3 regions of the Ruegeria sp. AF7 genome follow, and region 1 is predicted to be linked to each of the others. Evidence: riboswitches for the same ligand, from Rfam matches in the RefSeq annotation. Region 1 holds a riboswitch; each other region holds the start of a gene.
What was found. Region 1 has a riboswitch for cobalamin ahead of ACR0AP_RS00315 (DUF1636 family protein). Riboswitches for the same ligand answer to the same signal wherever they lie in the genome.
Positions count from the first base shown of each region.

Region 1 (5,772 bases):
GTCAGTTTCCGTCAGATCCTGGAGGTGAACAAAACTGTCGGCATTGGCGACACGATCCGTGATTCCCTCTTTGTCTTGCGCAACGTGCTCACCTTCCAGCGCGTACGAGCTGGCCTCCAGCCATGCCTCCCCGGCTTGGGTGCGCGCTTCGTCCGTATAGGTCTCGGACAGATGGGTCATGTTCAGGCCGTAACTGCCGGGTGCCGGGCCAAACACCCGCGTAGCCGGGGCGTGACCGGCATAGGGGTTCCAGTCGGTCGCTTCATCACGCTCTGACAAAGCCCGAACCGCCTGACCATAAAGGGCTGACAATGTGGGGAACACATCGCGAAACAAGCCCGAAACCCGCAGGGTGACGTCCAGACGCGGGCGGCTCAGGTCGGTGATGGGTAAAACTTCGATACCCGAAACCCGCTCGGATCCCTTGTCCCAAACCGGCTTTACACCCAGCAGGTGCAGGGCCATGGCGAATTCTTCGCCCGCAGTGCGCATGGTGGCCGATCCCCACAGATCGACAATCAGCCCTTTCGGGTAATCACCTTCCTCCTGCAAGTGCCGCCGTACCAGTTCCTCGGCCAGTTTCACGCCTTGCGTGTAAGCTGCGCGGGTGGGCACAGATCGCGGATCGGTGGTGTAAAGGTTTCGCCCGGTCGGCAGCACGTCAAAGCGGCCCCGATAGGGCGAGCCGGACGGGCCAGCCTCGATCCGCTTGCCGGCCAGCGCATTGATCAGGGCCTTGCGTTCGGCATGGGCGGATGGGGCTGGGTCGAAACTGCCGGTCACATCCGGGACACGCCCATAGACGTGCAGCCCGTCGCCAAACTGACTTTCCTTGATATCGCAGACAAAGCGGTCGATGCGGGTGATTGCTTCGGCGGTGCTGGTGGCCTGGTCCAGACCCAGATCGTTCTCCAGCCCAATGGCCTGTGCTTCTTCCCGGATATCTTCCTGCAACCGGTCACGGCGTCTGGGGTCAAGGCCGTCCGCGTTTGAAAACTCGTCCAGCAGGGCTTCCAGCCGCACCATCCGATCCGGCGTTCCGCTTTCTTTCATGGGAGGCGGGATGTGGCCCAGAGTCACCGCGCCGATCCGGCGTTTGGCCTGCGCGGCCTCGCCCGGGTCGTTGACGATGAACGGGTAGATCACCGGCAGGTCACGGATCAGCGCCTCGGGCCAGCAGTTTGCCGATAGGGCAACTGATTTGCCGGGCAGCCATTCCAGCGTTCCATGCGCACCGATATGGATCAGCGCATCCGCTCCTAGACCTTTGCGCAGCCACAAATAGAAGGCGACATAACTGTGGCGCGGGGTGCGCAAGAGGTCATGATAGTCGTCATCCCGCAGCTCGGGTGTTCCGCGTTCTGGTTGCAGTGCGACCAGTGCCTTGCCGCGTCGCAAAGCCGTGAAGTGAAACGCGCCATGAGCGAAAGTTGGGTCTTGCTCGGGATTGCCCCATACGGTGTGCAGATCGGTGCGCAGGGTCTGGGGTAATTCAGCGAGTGCGCTCAGATAATCCTCAAGCGGCCACGATATCCGGGCGTCCAAGAGTGTGTCGGCAATTGGTTCGCCAGCCGCGATGTTGTAGCCTTCACCGCAAAGATCAGACAACATCGCCTCAGCCGAGGCCAGTGCGTCGAGACCGACCGCATGGGCCATTTGCCAGTCTTTGCCCGGATATGTGGACAGCACCAATGCGGGAATCTGATCTGCCTTTGGTTTGTCATTCAGGGCAAGCCAGCCCGATACCCGGTCGATGATCGCCTCGATCCGGTCCGGCTCGGCCCGATGCGCAAAACGCGAGTATTCCAGTTGCGGATCGCGCTTGCCCGGCTCTTTGAAGGAGGCAACGCCTGCCGATATTCGCCCGTCCACTTCGGGCAATACCACGTGCATGGCGAGGTCGGCGGGTGAAAGGCCGCGTTCCGCCTCGGCCCAGGCCTTGCGTCGCGAGGTGGCGAGGGCGACCTGAAACACCGGCACATCCGCTGCGTCCAGAGGCGACGTGCCGGATGAACCCTTGCCCGAGAATGAAGTGGCGTTGATGATCGCCGATGGTCTCAGGGCAACGACCTGTTCCCTGAGCCAGTCGGCAGCGACCGGTGCCTTGAGTGACGGGGCAAACAGACCCACCGCCTGGAGCCCGCGGGCGCGCAGGCTGCGGATCAGGGCCGCGACCGGGGCGGTGTCTGCGGATGTCAGATATGCGCGGTAGAAGGTGACAAGGATGCGTTTCGCATCGTTATCGAACGCGGAATCCACCGGGACGACACCCTGATCCGGGCACCACGCACCGCATTCGGGTAGGGTTTTCGCGCCCATCACCGGCCCGGCATAAAGCCCTGCTGCCAACGCCATCTGGGCCAATGCGGCCTGCGCGGCGACTTCGCCGCCGGTGTCACACAGATGTGCCAGCCGCCGCAGGGTCGAGAGGGGCAGGGTCGAATACTCATCCAACCGAGTGTCTTCGCGCCCATCCGCCGGTAAAACGGCCAGAGCGATGCCTTTGGCCTGCGCCAGTGCCAGAACCTGTTGCAATCCGTAAGACCAATAGGGCACGCCACCGATCAGACGGATCAGGATGCCTTTTGCGCCTTCAAGTGTCTGTTCAACATAGGTGTCGACGGACAGGGGGTGTTTCAGTGCTGCAAGATTGGCCAGCCGCATCGTGGGCATCCGCCCCTCAGGTCCGCCGCCGCGATGCCAGCCCGCCGCGAAAGCGCCCAGGTCACTGTCGGAAAAGGACAGCACAACCAGATCAGCCGGGCTTTGGCCCAGATCGGTTGGGGTCTCGGTTTCCTCGAGCCCGTGGCTTTCGCGAAAGACGACGTGCATGACTTACTCGGCAACCTCGGTCACACCCACGAGGATATCACGGATCTCGGCCTCTTTGATGTCGTCATGCTCGGCAATCACGACCAGGCGCGAGCGGCGCTCTTCACCGGGCTCCCACGGGCGGTCGTATTGGTGACGAACCCGCGCGCCGACAGCCTGAACCAGCAGGCGCATCGGTTTGCCTGTGACGGCGGCATAGCCTTTGACGCGCAGGATATTCAGCTCAGATGCAAGACGTTCAATCCTGGCTACCAGTTCCGCCGGGTCGGTCTGTTCCGGTAACTCGACGATGATGCTTTCGAAATCGTCATGCTCATGATCGTGATGGCCATCGTGATGTGACGGGCGGGCGTCCATGTCATCTTCGGCGGCAGCCTCAAGGCCAAGCACGACACGTACGTCGACGACACCCTCTGCGACCTCGACGACGGGAAGCGGGCGCGGCGCCTCGGCGGCGATAATCTGTTTAGCTTTCGCGACACCTTCGGGACCTGCCAGATCGGGCTTGGTCAGCAGGATGATATCCGCGCACGAGATCTGATCCTCGAACACCTCGGACAAGGGTGTTTCGTGATCAATCGAGTCATCAGCCAGCCGTTGGGCATCCACCGCTTCAACGTTCGGAGCAAAGCGACCGGCGGCCACGGCCTCGGCATCGGCCAGCGCGATCACGCCATCAACAGTGATTTTCGAACGGATATCAGGCCAATCAAATGCTTTCAGCAGCGGTTTGGGCAGTGCAAGGCCGGATGTTTCGATCAGGATGTGATCCGGGCGCGGTTCCAGCGCCATCAGCGCCTCGATGGTCGGGATGAAATCATCAGCCACGGTGCAGCAAATGCAGCCGTTTGCCAGTTCCATGATGTTTTCCGCAGGGCAATCCGGTATCGCGCAGGATTTCAGAATGTCGCCATCAACACCCACATCTCCAAACTCGTTAACAACAATCGCCAGCCGCTTTCCCTGCGGGTTCTGCATCAGATGGCGCACCAGCGTGGTTTTGCCCGAGCCCAGAAAGCCGGTGATCACAGTGACGGGGAGTTTTTCAAGGTTCGACATGATCTCAGGCTCCAATCGGGGGAATGCGCGAGGCGCAGTTTTTGCGGAAATGTTCAGGACGGTCGCGCCATTTCACCAGACCATCGCCTGTGGCCAGATACTTAGTCGCGCCATCGATGATGACATCGACGTGATCGATTTCGTTCAGATTCTCGTAAACAAAGGTCCAGCGATCCGGCCCGCCCCGAAGCACGATGGAACAGCCCTGATCGCAGTTCGAAAGGCATTCGACCGGTTTCAGAATGATGCCATCCGGCAGGACAGCCTGTTCCAGGGCCTTGTGCAACAATGTGCCGGGTCGCTCAGCGTCATCCTCGACGGGCAGACCCCGGCGGCAAGTCGTGCAGACCAGTAGCTCTACCGGTGCGTTCTCGCTCATGTCTCTCATCCCCCCAAATCCTCTTCGCGGGGGACGGGGTTTCATGCGGGCACCACGTCTGCACATGGACCCGACACCGGAACACCCCGCCCGGTTTCAACTTCGGGTGTTGGCAGGTCTCCCGGCTTGCGGATGCCAGAGCGGTCGCTCTGTCGGATGTCCCGCCTTCCCGGCACAGGCCAGTGGCATTGGGCATCCTCTCCGGTCACGGTCGCGGGGGCGGCTGCGTTTGGCGGATGAACCGTTGACGCATTCCCTTTTCATCGGCTGTCGCCGACACCAACGACAGGGACATGCGGCACCGCTGACCCGCTTGTCAAGCGGTTCGCGCGCAACAAATAAGCCAAGGAGAAAAAAGCGACCTGTAGGCGTCGTTCGGCGGCATGAAGAATGTGTTCGGTATGTGGTCGCATGACGGGAAAACGACGAACTTGGAGATGCGTCATATGAAAGTGGGATTTATCGGTCTGGGTAACGTAGGCGGCAAGCTTTCGGGATCCCTTTTGCGCAACGGCATTGATCTGACTGTGCATGACCTGAACGCGGATCTGGTGGCCGAGTTTGTCGCCAAAGGCGCAAAGGCGGCAGAAGGGCCCGCCCAGTTGATGCGCGATTGCGATGCGGTGATCACCTGTCTGCCGTCTCCGGCAGCATCGGACGCAGTCATGCAGGAGATGTTGCCCGAAGTGGGCCCCGGCAAGATCTGGATGGAGATGTCGACCACGGACGAGGCCGAAGTCAAACACCTGGGTGCCGAAGTCATATCGCGCGGCGGTGCGGCCGTCGATTGCCCGGTTTCTGGCGGGTGCCACCGTGCCGCGACGGGCAATATCTCGATCTTTGCGGGCTGCGACCGGGAAACGTTTGAACGAATTCTGCCGTTCCTGACGACAATGGGCCGCCGGGTTTTGCACACCGGTGAACTGGGCTCGGCGTCGGTGCTGAAAGTGATGACCAACTATCTTGCCACCGCCAACCTGATCACCTGCGCCGAAGCACTGGTTACGGCAAAGGCTGCGGGGATGGATCTGAACACGACCTATGAGGCGATCAAAATCTCGTCCGGCACGTCCTTCGTGCACGAAACCGAAAGTCAGGTCATCCTGAACGGGTCGCGCGATATTTCCTTCACCATGGATCTGGTGAAGAAGGATATCGGTCTGTTTCAGGAGGTCGCCGACCGCGCCGGGGTGCCGCTGGAAATAAACCCGGTGATGATCAGCATCTTTAACGATGGTATCGCGCGCTATGGCGAACGCGAGCTTTCACCAAATATTATCAAACGGCTGGAAGAGGCAACCGGCCTGGATATCACCGCCCCGGGCTTTCCAGCCGAAATGACGGATGATGAGCCGGAAGAGCCGGGATACGAGGTTGTGCCACAAGGGCGCGCCTGAACGTAAAGCATATACCAGACAAAATCGCGCCCCGTGAACGAGCAGGGGTAGGCAGGAGTTCCGAAAAACACGCAATATCTGGCCCGCAATTCGACAGAATCGCGG
Region 1 covers NZ_JBQFYX010000001.1:62,201-67,972, forward strand. Annotated here, with positions in the region: gene cobN (cobaltochelatase subunit CobN) at 1-2,832, opposite strand, end outside; gene cobW (cobalamin biosynthesis protein CobW) at 2,836-3,891, opposite strand; gene ACR0AP_RS00315 (DUF1636 family protein) at 3,896-4,270, opposite strand; cobalamin riboswitch at 4,365-4,569, opposite strand; gene ACR0AP_RS00320 (NAD(P)-dependent oxidoreductase) at 4,672-5,667, shown strand.

Region 2 (5,772 bases), on a different contig from region 1:
TTGCCCTTTCACCGATCCTGAATGCGGCCGGTTGGCACCAGGCGGCTGATCCCGGCAATCCCAACAGCCTGTCCGATCCCGGCAGCTGGGCCGCGTGGCAGAACATCACCGGGCTTGTACCCGGCGTCACACGGTTCGCGGATGAGCTGCAATTGCTGTACCCTGCCGAGATGCTCATCACCTCGCCGGTTTTTAACCAACTGGACAATGTCTGGACGGGAAGCGCATTCGCCGCGCCATAGGACCCCCTCTGCGACCGCAACAATGTGATTTGGCGGCACTTGGCTTTTGGGGTTACGCTTGAACAGGAGGGCCGCCATGCAAAACCCGGAACGTTTCGAAAAATTCTACTTTGCCAAAGTTGGCATGGGCGAAGCCTGCGGTTGCGCCGAGCGCATCATCGACGTTTTCGAATTCAACCGAAAAGGTGGTGCGCAGTCGAAACACCCGGTGAAACAGGACCGGCGCGGACCCCTGTCGTTTCGGGCATGGGCGGTCAGATATGGGCTTATGAGCCGAAAGCGGCACAGCTGAACACGGATTGGTCCTGTCAGACAGCCACCAGTTTTCCGTCTCGCAAATCGAGCGCATCCGGTGCCAGTTCGGCGCGGAAGGCCGGGGAATGGCTGACAAGAAGGATCGCTTGCGGCAATCCCCGGAGGATTTCCAGCAGCCGGGCCTCGTTTCGTGGGTCCAGCGCGTTGGTAGGCTCATCAAGCAGCAGAACCTCGGGCTCCATCGCCAGAACGGTCGCCAGCGTAACCAGCCGTTTTTCACCCCCTGACAACTTGTGGGTGATGCGGTTCTTCAGATGCATCAGGTCCAGATCACCCAACACGTTTTCTACGATGGCTAGCGCTTCGTCGCGTGTTCTGCCCAGGTTGAGCGGGCCAAAGGCGATATCCTCGGCGACGGTCGGGCAGAACAGTTGATCATCCGCATCCTGAAACACAAGGCCCACCCGGCGGCGTACGTCATGAAAATCGGCCTCTTGCACCCTTTGCTGACCAAAGATCGTGACCGTGCCGGACCGTGGGCGCTGCAAGCCAAGCGTGATACGCAGCAAGGTCGATTTTCCCGCCCCGTTCGGGCCCGTCAGCGACAGGCGTTGACCGGCGGACAGGCTGAGGCTGGCACCATCAAGAACGGGTGACTGACCGGGGTAGGCAAAGCAGATATCTTCAAGCGCAATCAGTGTCATGCCAAATCCAGTATGATCAGACCCGCGCAAAGGGCACCAAGACCTGCGGCAAAAACGATGTCCCTTCGGGTCAGGGCAAAGTCCTGAAGCAGCAGCATACGGCCTGAAAACCCCCGGCATTTCATCGCATCAAGTATGCGTTCGGATCTTTCGATCGCGCGCACCAGCATCATGCCCACGAGATAGCCAAAGCTGCGATAGGTGTGCCAGTTTGTTGCCGGGCGAAAGCCGCGCACTTTCATAGCCGCGCGCAGGCGCAGGTATTCTTCCCGCAGAACCTCGATATAGCGGATGGTGAACATCAGAAGATGAACCAGCTTTTCGGGGCAGCGCAGGCGGTGCAGGGCGTGGCCAAGCGTAACCGGCTCCATCGTACCGACCAGCACCATAAGGGACAGGATGACCGCGTTGGCCGTCAAGGCGATCTCGACCGCTTTCCAGAAACCCTGCCAGCTTGCAGGAAACCCCCAGAGCGTAAACATCGGGTCACCGGGCATGGAGAATGGTAACAGCACCAGCATGAACAGGATGAACCCGTCCATCATGGCCATGCGTTTCAATGTTTTCCGCCAGGGCAGACGCGAGGCGGCAAGAAGCGAAAGGGACACCGCCAAAGCCGCGCACAGCGCTGTCAGCGAGGACACCGCGACAGTCACCACCGCGAAGACAACCGCCATGACGATCCGCATCCTTGGATCAAGCGGGTTTATCGCGCCGCGCCGCTGCGCGCCCGCTTTGACCAGCGTGTTTTCCTGTTGCCCCAGAACGTGCGCCATCAGGCCGCCAGCTTGCGGCGTGCCGCAAAATAAAAGACCAGACCAAACAGACCGACGATATATCCGATCCCACCCAGAACAGTTTGTAGGTCATTTTGTTCGCGGTAAGCCGCTATTTCCCGACGCAGCGGGCGCAGCTCATCCCGCACGGCCCTGGCAATGACCTGTTGTTGTTCTGTGCTGAACACCGCCGCTGTCTGGGCAGGCGCGTTTGTTGGCGGGGTGTCGGGTTCCGCTTCAACGCCCATGATCCGGGCGACATCCGCAGCGGGCATGGTGACCTCGGCCACATGCCCGGCACCAAGGTTTGCAAAGAAAGTATGGGCTACCGGCGCGTTTGGCGTGTAGATAAAGAACCCGTCTGCATCCGTGAGGATACGGCCCAGCTCGGCTCCGTCCGGGCCTTTGACGATGACCTCGGTATCGCTTGCCATGTCGCCGTTGGAAAAGCCGATTTCGCCTTCGATGGCGTCACCGGATTCAAACACTCCGGCTATGACCTTATGCGCCAAGGCAGGTACGGGTACGCAGCTCAGCGCCAGAATGATCGCCAGGTACCTCACGCGACCGCTCCTTTGACAAAAAGCTCGGGCTTGACCTTGCGCGCCAGCAAAACCGCGAACCCGGTCAGGATTGCCTCAATCGCCATGACAGGAATATGTGCAAAGAAAACAAGCTTGGCCGCAGGCAGGAAGGCATCCCCGGACAAGGCCAGTGAAAACGCAACCATGCCGGTTGTGGCGGCTATGGCAAAGGCACCGCCGACCCCGCCCCATATCGCACCTTGCAGAGGTGAGCCATGGGCGATCAGGCGGCCAAAGATCAGCCCGGCCAAAACCGCGGGCAACGCGATGTTCAGGGTGTTGATCCCCAATACCGTCAACCCGCCAAAGCCAAAGAAGACGGCTTGCAGCAGAAGCCCGACGAACAGGGCCGGGAATGCGGCCCAGCCCAACAAAAGCCCGGCCATTCCGTTGAGGATCAGATGCACTGACGAAGGGCCAATCGGCACATGGATCAGCGATGCCACGAAAAAGCTGGCAGACAGCACCCCCGCAGTGGGGATGCGATCAAGATCCAGCGACCTGAGGCCCATGGCAATCCCACCCGCCGCAGCGACGGCTCCGCCGATCACGACCGGGTTGGACAAGGCTCCGTCAACGATGTGCATCTACGGTTACTCCAAATCCCAGGCGCGGATCCAGATGACCGCGTCCTGACTGAGTTCTTTGCCGTTGTGTTCGGTCACGGGACCGGCGCCGAGTGCGGCAAATCCCCAATATCCGGCTTTTGGAACGCCAAACGTGAAATACCCGTTATCATCCGAAGTTGCGACCAATGCACCACCCGGCATCGGCGAGACCGACGGAGCGGAAGCGGCCGCGCTTTCCATGTTCGGTTCTGCGGCCATGTACTCGATCTCGATCTCGGCACCCGCAACCGGTTGGCCTTCGGCCATAACCCGACCTGTAAACGTCGAACCCGCGATGATGTTGGTTGGTTTGTTGAGCGGGATGATCTCAACCGGCAGGCCCACCGGGTTCATCCAGTCGGTCGGCAGTTCATTGCGGTTCAGGAATGCCTTGGCGATCTGCTGGATATAGATATCCTCGGATTCCTCATAATAGGGCTGGGGAACAGTCACCAACACATAGTCGCCCGACCGTTTGACGGGAACATAACCCTTGAATGCCGCGCCTTCGTTTTCGCCGCCGGTGAAACGTACGGGTTCCAGGGTATCCAGCAGATCGGTTTTCTGACCGTTGTGGATCACGTAGAATTCCTGCGGCTTGTCCAGATCCATGACATGCCCGTTCGAGAACGGATGCCAAAAGATCAGCTTGACCGGAACATTCCCCGGTGCGTCGATCATGGTGTCAGCGGTGTATTCCAGCAGGAAATGCGCATTTGCCATCGCTGGAAGCGCCATCGCCACAGCGGCTGCGGAAAGCAGCTTGGTCATCAATAGTCGTCCTTGTCCCATCGCACCAACCCCGGTACGAGATGCGTTTTGACTGCGGGGACGTCCAAGCTAAGCTGCTTTTTCAAGCATCCTGCTCCGACGCACATCCCGTCGCCGATTAGGAGTGCCCTTGTCAAAGGCACATGTCCGGCAGGTATCCTGACTTGCGGGTCAAAGCGTTGGGCTGGCCTTCCCGGATTAACACCAGTGGCACTTCAGCCCTGCTCGCCGCTTACAGTTGCGGGTGCAGTTGCGGAATTGGGCCAAAGCCCGCACCGCATTCCCTATTGATTCCAGAGCACGCCCCGGAACCGGACATGCCGAGCGGCTTGCCAGACTTCTTCGGCATCCGTCAACGATCAATTGCGCTGGCTGTCAAAAAGTTTAGCGGGCGATGCCCTTTTTCCGACGGATCCGCTTTGGATGCAGGTCAGGGTTTTTCGGGAATGAACCTACCCTTCGAGCAGGTATCTTTCCGACAATGGCAAACTGGCCGCCCCCAATGAGCGGGCATCCGGGCCTGCCGTCCCCACCTGCACCAAGGGCCGTTCAAGCCCGGTCAGGTTCATGTCTGATAGCTTGACCTCGACCAATTCCACCAGCCGCGCCTTGATGCCTGTGGGCATCCAGCCATCAATCTTGACAGATTCGAAGTCGATCAGGCTGCAAGACGAGACGATGGCATGTGCGATCCCGTGCGCCGCCTGTTTCAACCAGTTCTCAAGGTGGGTTTCCGGTATGTCCCAATGCTGTGTCGTTTCCCAGATTGAGCCGGCTGTTTCGGCATTCCCACCAACTGCGCGCTCCAGCACATAAAGACTGGCGACATCTATCAACGGTTTCACTCCGCCTGCGTCGTCCGGCACAGGCAATGGACCAAGCGCACCGGCATTTCCCCGCCCCGAAAAGATGGAGCCGTTCAGAACCACCCCGCCCCCAATGAAGAAGCCCACATAAAAATACAGGAAATCTCGTGGGCCTTCCGCCGGGCCAAAGACCAGCTCGGCACCGCAGGCGGCCGTTGCGTCGTTCTGTAGGAATACCGGCAAGTCATAGCTTGAGGCCAGTGCGCCTTTCAGGTCCGCGTCACGCCACGGATCCATTTTCTCCTGCGGAACCTGCAATGTCTGCGCCCAGTCCCAAAGGTAGAACGGCATCGCAATCCCAAGACCCGCGATCCTGCCGCGCGCTTCGGGCGACAGCGACGTCATCACTTTGTCGAGGCTTTCCTTGGAAAAGCTCAGTGTCGCCTCGGGCGTCGGAAAATCATAAGTCCGCCGCTCACGGTGCCTGACATTGCCAAGGAAATCCGTCAGCACCAGCTCGGTACTGCGCCGCCCGACTTTGAGCCCAAAGAAATACGCGCCATCCGGATTCAGGCGCATGGGAACCGAGGGCTGCCCGACTTTTCCCCGGATCGGTTCGCCCCGCAGAAGCAGCCCATCGGTTTCCAACTGGCGCATGATGACCGAAACCGTCTGTGCCGACAGCCCGGTCATCCGCGCGATCTCAGATTTTGCAAGGGCCTGATGGCGCCGGACCAGTGACAGGACAAGCCGTTCATTTCGGGCCCGCATTCCGCTTTGGTTGGTGCCGCGCATGTCTGGCTCGCGTACGCCAGCGGTATTGTCCAAAGAGTTGTTTGCAGACACGGCCATCCCCTTCGTGACGACAATGTTGAAACCCTTCCTTTCTGTCAATAATAAATAAGAGTGATTTATTTATTGACTCAAAATTCGAATCTTGTGATGGTTTTCACGTTCGAACGGGCCGGATTTCGCCCGATCAGACGTATGCCCTGACGGGCATTGGGAAAACTGGGAGGACTACCG
Region 2 covers NZ_JBQFYX010000024.1:12,657-18,428, forward strand. Annotated here, with positions in the region: gene ACR0AP_RS19590 (hypothetical protein) at 1-242, shown strand, start outside; gene ACR0AP_RS19595 (hypothetical protein) at 319-534, shown strand; gene ACR0AP_RS19600 (energy-coupling factor ABC transporter ATP-binding protein) at 551-1,201, opposite strand; gene cbiQ (cobalt ECF transporter T component CbiQ) at 1,198-1,977, opposite strand; gene ACR0AP_RS19610 (cobalt ABC transporter permease) at 1,977-2,540, opposite strand; gene cbiM (cobalt transporter CbiM) at 2,537-3,148, opposite strand; gene ACR0AP_RS19620 (DUF4198 domain-containing protein) at 3,155-3,940, opposite strand; cobalamin riboswitch at 4,073-4,271, opposite strand; gene ACR0AP_RS19625 (ROK family transcriptional regulator) at 4,393-5,598, opposite strand.
Region 2: it holds a riboswitch for cobalamin, as region 1 does, so the genes downstream of both, ACR0AP_RS19620 (DUF4198 domain-containing protein) here and ACR0AP_RS00315 (DUF1636 family protein) in region 1, are expected to answer to the same signal.

Region 3 (5,772 bases), on a different contig from region 1:
GGAAACCGTTGCCCAATCGCGGGCGCGGGACAAGGCGTTCGGCAAGATGGTGCGCGGTGTCATGCAGGACAAGAAGCTTCGCAAACGGCCATAACTGCAAGGTGTTAGGAAAACCTGCGTCGCGTCTGATCAGGCGATCAGGCGCGGCCAGACCGCTGCATTGCGACGGGCAAATGCTCCGATATGGCCTATTTCCGGCAGTCCGAATTCAGCAGGCTTCAGAAGGTGGCGTCTGGCCTCGGGGCCGTACAGATCGGCAAGGCGCCAAACTGCCTCGGGCGGAGCCATCTGGTCATCTTCGAACGTGAACAGATCCACAGGTGTTCCAGAACTGCCCCAATGCGCATCAGGCAAATTCTGCCCGATCTCGGGAATGTAGCTAAGAGGAGCTGTACACCATTTGCGCCATTGCCAGTAGACCGAGGCGGGCAGGTCCGAACCAAACCCGATCGCTTTGCCGGGCAGATACCCAAGCGCCCGCACCATCAGCGGTGCATGGCCATACCAGAACAGCCCTGCCAACCCCCGATAGGGCCATGGGTGATCTTTCAAAGTCACCAGCCCCGAACACACACCGATCATTCGGTCGATCTGGTCGATATCCGGCTGCACCGGCCCCAGCATCGCGCCGACGGAATGGCCGATGGTCCACTGCTGCGCCTTTGGAAACCGCCTGCGCATTTCGGCCCGTGCCGCTGGCATGTCGATCAACGCCCAATCCGCCATTGTTGCAGTTGCGTCTTTCAGGCGGCCGACCAAAGAAAGCCCGTAGTCCCGATAGTCATAGGTCAGGCAAGCTATCCCCCGCTCGGTAGCCAGCCATCGCGCAAAGTGTTGATAATAGTCACGCGGCACACCCGTGGCACTGTTCAGCACGACAACGGTTTCCGGCTCACCCACTGGCCGATGCAACCGCGCCGACAAGGTCACGGACCCTGACGGAAAGCGGAAATCTTCGATCAACACCGTCTGTTCCGTATCCAACATGATCCCCGGCTTTCGCTGAAACAATCGGTTTGCCTGCCTTCGATGCCGACGACACTAAGCCGGAACATAATCCGCATCCAGCATGACCAAACGTCCGGCCTAAAGATCGGCTTGACTCGGAACGCGATCAGGCGCTAGCGGTTGTGTGATGGTTTCCGGCCCCCACAAGAGGTCGGGATGAAAAGGGAACACGGTGCGGTTTGTCTGGTCACACAGATATCAACCAAGTCCGCGACTGCCCCCGCAACTGTAAGCGGTAAGCAATGCCGAAATACCACTGGCCCATGGGCTGGGAAGGTCGGCAGAGCAATGACCCGCAAGTCAGGAGACCTGCCATCGGAACTGAAACCGAAACTCGGGCGGGGTGTCCGGGCAGGTCCTGACAGCGAGATGCTGTCCCACCTGCTCCAATATCCAGCCCACCACGCGCGGAGGGCGCAGGATGATCTGGAAGACAAAATCACACGAATACAGCGCAACTGTGTGCCAGCGGACGGGCAAAACCTGCCCGGCTTTGGCGCGACTGGCCCGCTCGATTTCCGAAGCCATGGCGCAGGCGGTTTCGGCCACCAGCGAGGATTTCGAATTTGAAGGTTACAGCGCGCTGTCACATTGCGCGGAGGGGTGCATGGCAGCGATCCGAGCGCGATCCGACAGCGTTCGCGTTTTCTGCGGGGCGCACCCTGATACAGCAATTCGGGATCTGGATGCCTATGCCGATTTGATCTTCGGACCTAAATTCAGCACGCTGCCCTCGGGCATTGTCGCGAACCCGCCTTGCGCCATGATCGAGGTTTCAACGATCCGACCCCCGAAATTCGGTTACGCACCTCAGCAGCTTTCAGCTTGATCCCACTTCCACCTGTGCCGGCGTGATCCGGGACGCCCAGGCCAGCTGCGCATCGGTTTCGACAGCGCACGGGCGTACGGCCCGCAGGCGGTCCAGTGCGTCACTGGCGCGTTCACCGCATTCAACCATCAGTCGCAGAACAATCATCCCGGACCTGCCGCACCCACCACGGCAGTGCACTAGGACCCGGCCACCACCCGACAGTGCATGTCGGGCCGTGGCGCTGACCTCTGGCCAGGCCTTCTGAACCGCTTGCGTTGGCGCTCCAAAATCTTCGATCGGCAGGTGAACCCACCGGCTGGCCCGGCTTTGGATGTCGCTGCCAAAGTGCTGCGCGCCATCCTGAAGCATTTCGACATCCGTCGTCATTGAAATCACAAGGCCCGGTTTCCACGCCGCAATCGTATCCAGATCGGTGGCGTAATCCCCGCCACGACCGGGCATTGAAGTAAGGGCAAGCGTCCCGCCTCCGACCTGCAGAGCAAAGATGACCAACTGCGACATGAAGTGCGTCCTCCCCCAAGGTACTCTTTAAGAAATGAGTCATTAAATCCGCTGGTCCAGTTTAGTTGGAAACCAGCCCGTTCCTGAAACAAAAAATCATCGCGCCCCACAGTGGACGCGGACTGCCGCCGCCACTACGCTGTGCCGAAGCACCGAATCCGAGCGAGAAGACATGACAGACACGCCCAGCCCCGCCTATCAGGTTCTCGCCCGCAAATACCGTCCGGAAACCTTTGCCGATCTGGTGGGTCAGGATGCCATGGTGCGCACCCTAAAAAACGCTTTCGAGGCCGACCGGATCGCGCAGGCCTTTATCATGACCGGCATTCGCGGGACGGGTAAAACGACCACGGCGCGGATCATCGCCAAGGGCATGAACTGCATCGGACCCGACGGAACCGGTGGCCCCACAACCGAACCCTGCGGTCAGTGCGAACATTGTGTCGCCATCATGGAAGGCCGCCATGTCGATGTGATGGAAATGGATGCCGCCAGCCGTACCGGCGTCAACGATATCCGCGAGATCATCGACAGTGTACGCTATCGCGCCGCCAGTGCGCGCTACAAGATCTACATCATCGACGAGGTTCACATGCTCTCGACCAGCGCATTCAACGCGCTGCTCAAGACGTTGGAAGAACCGCCCGCACATGTGAAATTCATCTTCGCGACCACCGAGATTCGCAAAGTGCCGGTCACGGTTCTGTCGCGGTGTCAGCGCTTTGACCTGCGCCGGATCGAGCCCGAAGACATGATCGGCCTGCTGCGCAAGATCGCCGGGGCCGAGAGCGCGCAGATCGCCGACGACGCGCTGGCGTTGATCACCCGCGCTGCAGAAGGGTCGGCCCGCGACGCGACCTCATTGCTGGATCAGGCAATCTCGCACGGGGCCGGAGAGACGACGGCGGATCAGGTCCGTGCGATGCTGGGTCTGGCGGATCGTGGTCGGGTTCTGGACCTGATGGACATGATCCTGCGCGGTGACGCGGCAGGGGCGCTTACTGAACTGAGCGGGCAATATGCGGAAGGCGCGGACCCTCTGGCCGTGCTGCGCGATCTGGCCGAAATCACGCATTGGGTGTCCGTCGTAAAGATCACACCTGACGCGGCCGAAGACCCGACGGTTTCCCCCGACGAACGCACACGGGGCCAGCACATGGCCGAGGCTTTGCCGATGCGGGTTCTGACCCGGATGTGGCAGATGCTGCTGAAGGCGCTGGAAGAAGTCTCTGCGGCGCCCAACGCGATGATGGCCGCCGAGATGGCCGTTATCCGGCTGACGCATGTCGCTGATTTGCCCAGCCCCGAAGAGCTGATCAAACGGCTGCAAGACACCCCGCCTCCGCCTCCCGGCGGGCCGGGCGGAGGCATGTCAATGTCGCGACAGGCCCCGGTGGCAACGCAATCCAACGCGACCCCGCCGCCTGCTTATACATCGCCCCCGCGCGGAGCGGGTGGCGCACCGGTTGCCGCACTGTCGCAGGATGCACAGACGGCCCTGGCCCGCTATCCAACCTTCGGGCATGTGGTGGAACTGATCCGCACAAACCGCGATGTGAAACTGCTTGTCGAGGTGGAAAGCGGCGTGCGCCTTGTGTCGTATCAGCCCGGCCGGATCGAATTCACCCCGACGCCTCAGGCACCGTCGGATTTGGCGTCGCGATTGGGCTCTGCCCTGCAACGATGGACCGGCAATCGGTGGGCCGTCTCCATTGTCTCGGACGGAGATGCGGCGACCATTGCGGAAGTACGGGACCGGGCCGAACTTGCCCTGAAAGCCGAGGCCGAAGAACACCCGCTGGTTCAGGCCGTTCTGACGCAATTCCCCAAGGCAAAGATCATTCGGATCGAAACACCGGAGCAGCGCGCCGCCAAGGTTGAGACCGAGGCCCTTCCCGAGGTCGAAGATGAATGGGACCCCTTCGAAGAGGATTAGCCCCTCAGCCCGCAGGTCCACGCTTCAAGAAACCAGCATACTCACGCCCCTCCACCATGCAACTGAGGGAGGGAATGCAAGCGCATAAATGATCGGTCCGCGACGCTCTGATCTGGACAGGCGGGAGACCTCTTGTGCCGCCTGCCTGCGGTCCGTATTTAGAACCAAACAGAAACACAGGAGACGACTGATGCTGAAAGGACTCGGCGGGCTTGGCGGTCTGGGCGACATGGCCAAGATGATGAAATCCGCACAAGACCTGCAAACCAAGATGACCGAAATGCAGGAAGAACTGAACAACATGATGGTTGTCGGCGAATCCGGTGCAGGACTGGTCAAGGCAACAGCTACAGCCAAGGGTGAACTCAAGGGGCTGGACATTGATCCGTCGATCTTCAACGGCGACGACAAGGAAGTGGTCGAAGACCTGATCCTGGCCGCGATCAAGGACGCTCAGGCCAAAGCTGCCGAACGTTCACAGGAAGAGATGGGCAAGCTGACCGAAAGCATGGGCCTGCCCAAAGACATCAAGCTACCGTTCTAAGCTTCATCTTTTCCCAAATACTCCCGCCGGAGGCTCCCTCCGGCGCAAAGCAGGACAGGCCATGGGAACGAACAGCGAAATCGACAATCTGATCGACCTGATGGCCAAACTGCCGGGGCTGGGCCCGCGCTCGGCCCGCCGCGCGGTGCTGCACCTGATCCGCAAACGCGCCTTGCTGCTGACGCCCCTGTCAGACGCTATGCAGCAAGTGGCCGTCACCGCCCGCGAATGCCTGAATTGCGGCAACGTAGGCACCACCGATATCTGTGACATCTGCAATAGTGAGGCCCGAGCGACCGGCGAACTCTGCGTGGTCGAGGACGTCGCCGACCTCTGGGCGATGGAGCGGTCAGGCGTCTTCAAAGGCCGCTATCACGTGCTGGGTGGCACGCTGTCTGCACTGGACGGGGTCGGCCCGGACGAGCTGCGCATTCCCCGCCTCAAGGATCGGGTCCTGGCCGAAGGGATCACCGAAGTGATCCTTGCCCTGAACGCCACCGTCGACGGTCAGACCACCGCCCATTACATCGCGGACCAGCTGGAAGGTCAGGTGCGCCTGACCTCACTGGCGCAAGGCGTGCCCATCGGCGGAGAGTTGGATTATTTGGATGACGGAACGATCACGGCGGCGCTCCGGGCGCGCAAGGAAATTTAGGTCAGCATCTATAAATCAACGTCCCTGATAAAGAGTCAGCACGAACGGCATCTCAAACGGTATTCAATTCAGGTACACATCTTGAACAATTATCCAGATCTTTTTGTGCTGCGACATGGCGAAACCGAATGGAACACACTGGGGAAGTTCCAAGGGCGCAAGAATTCGCCGTTGACGGAAATTGGCAAGTCTCAGGCCCGGAAACAAAATGAGATACTCAGGCGAATACCGAATGCACCTTTGCGCGTTTTCGTCAGCCCGCAAAAGAGAGCAATGCATACCGCCCGCTTGGCAAC
Region 3 covers NZ_JBQFYX010000020.1:6,145-11,916, reverse strand. Annotated here, with positions in the region: gene rsgA (ribosome small subunit-dependent GTPase A) at 1-94, shown strand, start outside; gene ACR0AP_RS18755 (alpha/beta hydrolase family protein) at 130-987, opposite strand; cobalamin riboswitch at 1,121-1,339, shown strand; gene ACR0AP_RS18750 (hypothetical protein) at 1,430-1,837, shown strand; gene ACR0AP_RS18745 (protein-tyrosine phosphatase family protein) at 1,829-2,341, opposite strand; gene ACR0AP_RS18740 (DNA polymerase III subunit gamma/tau) at 2,514-4,277, shown strand; gene ACR0AP_RS18735 (YbaB/EbfC family nucleoid-associated protein) at 4,468-4,821, shown strand; gene recR (recombination mediator RecR) at 4,883-5,476, shown strand; gene ACR0AP_RS18725 (histidine phosphatase family protein) at 5,582-5,772, shown strand, end outside.
Region 3: it holds a riboswitch for cobalamin, as region 1 does, so the genes downstream of both, ACR0AP_RS18750 (hypothetical protein) here and ACR0AP_RS00315 (DUF1636 family protein) in region 1, are expected to answer to the same signal.